2 linked regions of the Candidatus Palibaumannia cicadellinicola genome follow. The protein of the gene in region 1 binds, or shares a complex with, the protein of each later gene. Links are inferred from orthologs where the notes say so. Each region holds a gene or a part of one and is shown in the gene's direction. Other genes may lie near its edges.

Region 1 (3,342 bases):
TCACAGGCTTGCGTCTATGGTTGCAGCAGCCTCTGAGCGTGGACCGTCTAAGTCAGCAACATTTACCCGATGGTTTAGTATGGAAAGATTGGCGTGAGCGTAAGAGCGAACTATTCCAGGCGGTGCGTATGGAGAAAAACATAATGGTATTGCTACTAAGCCTTATTGTCGCGGTGGCTGGCTTTAATATTCTTACTTCCCTATGCCTCCTAGTAATGGAAAAGCAGAGTGAAGTAGCTATTTTAAAAACACAGGGACTGAACAGTAGTCAAGTAATGCTGGTTTTTATGGCTTTAGGGACTATTATTGGAATTATCGGAGTACTATTTGGTACTTTCATCGGCGTACTGTTAGTAAGCTTGTTAAATAAGTTAGTGTTATTTGATAGTGCAGTGCTGCCGGTGAATATCGAGCCGTTGCAAATTACCATAATTGCTGTACTTACAATAGTAGTTGCATGGTTATCTACTCTTTACCCTTCCTGGTATGCAGCTACTATTAATTCAGTTGAGACGTTACGTTATGAATAATGCACCATTGTTACAATGTTACGAGCTAAGCAAGCGTTATCAAGAAGGTAAGCTATATATTGATGTGTTGCGGAACGTTAATTTTTCTATACAACAAGGGGAGATGATAGCGATTATGGGCCGCTCTGGTTCTGGTAAAAGTACGCTGTTACATCTACTGGGAGGGCTAGACGCACCGACATCTGGCGATGTTCTTTTTGAAGGCAAGCTGCTGAACAAACTTTCCTCCACCGCTTGTGCGGTACTACGCAATAAGCGGTTGGGTTTTATCTATCAATTTCACCACTTATTATCCGATTTTACTGCTCTAGAGAATGTTGCAATGCCGAGAATGATAGGAGGAGCCAAATCAACGGTAGCACTAACCGCAGCGCGTGAAATGCTGGTAATGGTAGGATTGGAAAAATGTAGCTATCACCGACCTTCGGAGTTGTCGGGCGGTGAGCGCCAGCGGGTGGCTATCGCCCGTGCACTAGTAAATTATCCATCACTTGTTCTTGCTGACGAACCTACTGGCAATCTAGATAAAAGCAACGCGGAGAGTATTTTTGAGCTCCTAAGCTTTATCAATATGCAAAAAGGTACTACTTTTATCGTAGTAACACATGATTTAAGCCTCGCTCAGAGGCTGCACCGCCAACTTGAGATGCGCGAAGGTAGTCTTATTGCAACTGAGCTCCGTTTAATTTCATGAGAATACCGTTATCATTGCAGATTGCGCTGCGTTTTCATTACAGACGGCAACGGAGCGGTATGGTATCTCTGATTTCTATCATCTCTACTATCGGTATATCCCTAGGTGTAATGGCGCTAATCATTGTTCTTAGTGCAATGAATGGTTTTGAGCGTGAATTAAATCAGCGTATACTAGCAGTGGTAGCACACGGAGAAATTGAACCCGTGAATCCTCCTTTCTTCGACTGGCAGAAATTAATAAAGCGCATAGAAAAGGTGCCAGGTATCGTAGCCGCTACACCTTATATTAATTTTACAAGCCTAGTAGAATACGAAGAAAAACGACAGGTTATTCAAGTCAAAGGCATAGATCCGGTACAGGAAATACGATTAAGCGCACTACCTCGCTTTGTGCCAACTCAAGCTTGGCAGAATTTCTGCGCCAACAAGCAGCAAATGATTATCGGAAAAGGTGTAGCTGATACTTTAAACATCAAACAAGGTGACTGGCTGACGATGATTATCTCAAACGGAGATCGGCATATGAAACGGTTGCAGTCTAAGCGTATTCGTTTGCAAGTAATTGGAATACTTACATTAAATAGCCAGATAGATAAGCACTTTGCTATGGTGCCATTAAAAGATGCCCAGCATTATTTGAATAATGGTCAGGATATCAATGGTATCGCTATCAAAGTAAAAGATATTTTTCAGGCTAACCAGTTGGTGCAAGACGCAGGCCAGGTAACGAAGCGCTATGTTTTTATCCGTAGCTGGATTGACAGTTACGGTTACATGTACAGAGATATTCAAATGATACGTTTTATCATGTATCTTGCTATGGTGTTGGTGATAGGTGTAGCTTGCTTCAATATCGTCTCTACTTTAGTCATGGCAGTCAAGAATAAACGCGTCGATATTGCTATTTTACGTACCCTAGGGGCCAAAGACTGTTTAGCTTATGCTATTTTTCTCTGGTATGGTTTATTAGTTGGTCTTTTAGGCTGCATAATAGGCGCGGTAATCGGTGTAGTAGTAGCTGTACATTTAACTAAACTAGTAACAGAGCTAGAACAATTACTAGGCCATTCACTATTATCGAGCGATATTTACTTTATTAATTTTCTGCCGACCGAGTTACACTGGCAGGATGTTATCAGTGTGCTAGGTACTGCTATGCTGCTTAGTTTGATAGCCAGTTGGTATCCAGCACAGCAAGCTAACCGTATTAATCCAGTAATCATTCTCCGTGAAAAATAATTAAGTATAACTATATCTATAGATATAGATTACGACGACAGAACTAGCTTCAATCACCTAAATCAAATAACTGTCAAGAAGACCTCGTGGCACTAGGCACTGTTGCATGGTATGTTAACTCGTCAACTAAAGTAGCAGCACGACCAGTATAATTCTCCGGTTTCATCGCTTTTAGTCTAGACTTTACCTCATGAGGTAAAGATAAACTATCAATAAAAGATCGTATTTCTGCCGCTGTGACATGTTTACCGTAGGTAAGAGCATGAAGCTTCTCGTAAGGTTGCTCAATACCGTAACGACGCATCACAGTCTGGATAGGCTCTGCTAGTACTTCCCAGTTTAAGTTCAGCTCATCTAACAGGTAGTCCTTATTTACCTCTAGCTTACTCACTCCTTTTAAGGTTGCATTATAAGCAATGAGGCCATAGCTTAGGCTAACGCCTAGATTGCGCAAAACTGTAGAGTTAGTTAAATCACGTTGCCAACGCGATATTGGTAGCTTAGTAGCTAAATAGTTCATAGTTGCATTAGCAAGACCTAAATTACCTTCAGAGTTCTCAAAATCAATAGGATTAACTTTATGTGGCATTGTGGAGGAACCTATCTCTCCGGCTATAGTCTTTTGTTTAAAATAGTTAAGGGCAATATAGCCCCAAATATCGCGGTTGAAATCTATTAGGATCGTATTGAAACGGGCTACACAATTTAAAAATTCTGCAATATAGTCATAAGGTTCAATCTGGGTCGTATAGGGATTCCAGTTGATACCCAGATCAGTAACAAACTGTTCACTCAACTGGTGCCAATTGACCTCAGGGTAAGCTACTATATGGGCGTTATAGTTACCCACAGAACCATTAATTTTACCAAGTATTTC
Region 2 (3,171 bases), 100 kb from region 1 along the record:
GTAATAACAATCAAATAAAAATATGCGACATCAATTTGAGATCCAAAAATACTTGTGTGAATAATACTAATATTATGATTTCACAAGAACTACCATTACCACAATCTTCTATAGAATTACCTATAATAGATCTATTACGAGCTCATAAGCGAGAAGAAAAAAAAGTAGAAATATTATATCTTAAGCAAACAGCAAGGTTAGTAGAATCCTGTTTAGCTGGTTATCGTATTCAAGTTAAGGTGGTAGGAGTATTTCCAGGGCCTGTCATTACCCGTTTTGAGTTAGATTTAGCACCTGGTGTTAAAGTAGCACAGATATCTAGCTTATCACGCGATATCGCACGTGCGTTATCAACAAATATGGTACAAATAGTAGAAATTATTCCAGGTAAGCCTTATATAGGTTTAGATATTCCAAATAAGCAACGTCATAGCATTTCTCTACGTGAAGTTTTCGACTGTGATGAGTTTAGTAAAGTTAAATCACCATTATCTTTAGTACTTGGGCAAGATATTAGGGGACAGACCGTTATTGTCGATCTTATGCAAATGCCTCACGTATTAATAGCTGGTACTACAGGTTCTGGAAAATCAGTCGGAATAAATGCTATGATTTTAAGCATCTTATATAAAGCTACACCACAAAAAGTACGTTTTATAATGATTGATCCTAAAATGTTAGAACTTTCAGTTTATGAAGGAATTCCTCATTTATTAACTAAAGTAGTTACCAACATGAATGATGCTAAACATGTATTACTTTGGTGTATTAATGAGATGGAAAGACGTTATAAATTAATGTCAGCATTTGGTGTCCGTAATTTAACAAATTATAATAAACGTATTAAACAAGTAACAGATAGAAAACAGAATGATTATATTGCTGAATTAGATGCATTGCCATATATTGTAATAGTAGTAGATGAATTAGCTGACCTAATGATGATGCTTGGAAAAAAAATTGAAGAATTAATTGTTCGTTTAGCACAAAAAGCACGAGCTTCTGGTATTCACTTAGTGCTTGCTACACAACGTCCGTCTGTAGACGTTATTACTGGTCTTATTAAAGCTAATATTCCAACACGTATTGCTTTTACTGTCTCAAGTACAATAGACTCTCGAACTATTTTAGATAAAACTGGTGCTGAATCTCTACTTGGTATGGGTGATATGCTGTATCTAGCTTCTCATTCCTCATTGCCAATACGTGTACATGGCGCTTTCGTACAAGATGAAGAAGTACATGCGGTAGTAAATTACTTAAAACAACAAAAAAAAACAGAGTATCTAACTATTTTTAATGAAGAGTAACAATTATAAATATATTTATATTAACTATTATCAAAAAAATTGGTATCAAGTTAATCGAATGAGAACAATACTCTTCTTTTGTTTCAGTATGATAATACCATCAGTATTTCCTAATCCTAATAGTATTAATACCCTACAAAATCGTTTAACTAAAAATAATAGTTTTTTTGCTAACTTTCATCAAATAGTTACGAATGCTAATAACGTTATAGTACAAAAAAGTGAAGGACAAATATGGGTAAAATACCCTAATTGTTTTAAAATTCATATAATTTCACCAGATGAGAGTATCTTAATTTCTGATGGAAAAACATTATGGTTTTATAACCCATTGGTTGAACAAGTTATTGCAAATTCTTTAAAAGATATAACTAATAACACACCATTTTTACTCATAACTGGTAATCGTACTTCTGATTGGAGACAGTATAATATTAAGCAAACAAATAATCATTTTTTACTTTTGCCTAAATCAAATAATAGTAATTATAAAAAGATTACGATCACAATAACTATTGATGGAACAATTCAATCGTTTTCTATTCTTGAGCAAAGCGGTCTATGTCATACTTATAAATTTTATCAACAACAACAAAGTCTTATGGATGTTACTATATTTAACTTCAAACTACCTTCAGGTGTTATGTTAGATGATCAACGTTAGTAACCTTAACTAATCTTAAATTATATTTATTATACATTTATGACAAAAAATTAACTTAAAGATAGATACCATTTAGTACATTAATACTATTATTACCTATCATTACACATTACATAAAAACTTAATTAATAATATATATAAAAGAATATGTTAGATTTTTACTTATTACGTTATCACTTAAAAGAAGTCGCTCAAAAACTTGCTCGCAGAAAATTTCTCTTAGCTGTAGATAAATTAGGTCAACAGGAAGTTCGTCGTAAACAATTACAGATCCAAAAAGAAAAGCTGCAAGCCGAACGTAACTATAGATCTAAAAAAATTAGCGATGCTAAAGCTAAAGGAATAGATATTTCTCCGCTATGTAAAGAAATAAATCAATTTAATCAACAGTTAAAAAGAATTAAATTAGAGCTTAATTTATTACAAAGTGAAATACAAAATTATGTACTTTCTCTGCCTAATATTCCTGCCGATGATGTACCCTATGGTTACGATAATACAGATAACCTTGAAGTACGGCGTTGGGGTGAACCACGTGAATATAATTTCTCAATACAAGATCATGTTGATTTAGGGCAAAGAATTGGTGAAATAGATTTCACGGCTGGAGTCAAATTAACAGGTTCACGTTTTGTTGTCATGCGTGGACAAATTGCTCGTTTACATCGTGCTCTATCGCAATTTATGTTAGATTTACATACTGAACAACATGGCTACCAGGAGTACTATTTGCCATATTTAGTAAATCAAACTTCATTATATGGTTCTGGTCATTTGCCTAAATATGCAGAAGATTTATTTCATATACAACCATTCATAGAAGAAAAAATAAATAGTATTTATACCTTAATACCAACCGCTGAAGTTCCATTGATCAATCTACTTCGTGGTGAAATTTTAGATGAAAATATTTTACCACTAAAAATGATAGCACATACCCCATGTTTTCGTTCTGAGGCTGGCTCTTATGGCCGTGATACCCGCGGACTTATTCGTATGCATCAATTTGATAAAGTAGAGATGGTACAAGCAATCAAACCAGAACAATCAATGCAAGCTTTAGAGGAAATGACTGGGCATGCTGAGAAAGTACTACAATTGTTAAATCTACCCTATCGTAAAATATTATTATGTACCGGTGATATGAGTTTCGCGTCTTGCAAAACATATGATCTAGAAGTATGGTTTCCAGCACAG

The links.
Region 2: the proteins of lolE (region 1) and lolA are in contact, whole or in part, in a cryo-EM structure (PDB 7ARM), measured with the Escherichia coli proteins. The link is inferred for Candidatus Palibaumannia cicadellinicola from one-to-one orthologs.

The regions. Positions count from the first base shown.
Region 1 is NZ_CP008985.1:489,869-493,210, reverse strand. Bases 344-3,342 are described here. They hold lolE (lipoprotein-releasing ABC transporter permease subunit LolE), read left to right. Parts: upstream 344-1,220; coding sequence 1,221-2,465; downstream 2,466-3,342. Other genes in these bases: purB (adenylosuccinate lyase), read right to left, coding at 2,539-3,342; lolD (lipoprotein-releasing ABC transporter ATP-binding protein LolD), read left to right, coding at 523-1,224; lolC (lipoprotein-releasing ABC transporter permease subunit LolC), read left to right, coding at 344-530. Also shown: more of lolC, read left to right, coding at 1-343. UniProt on the Escherichia coli protein: Part of an ATP-dependent transport system LolCDE responsible for the release of lipoproteins targeted to the outer membrane from the inner membrane.
Region 2 is NZ_CP008985.1:388,506-391,676, reverse strand. What follows is about bases 344-3,171. They hold lolA (outer membrane lipoprotein periplasmic chaperone LolA), read left to right. Parts: upstream 344-1,368; coding sequence 1,369-1,974; downstream 1,975-3,171. Other genes in these bases: serS (serine--tRNA ligase), read left to right, coding at 2,122-3,171. UniProt on the Escherichia coli protein: Participates in the translocation of lipoproteins from the inner membrane to the outer membrane.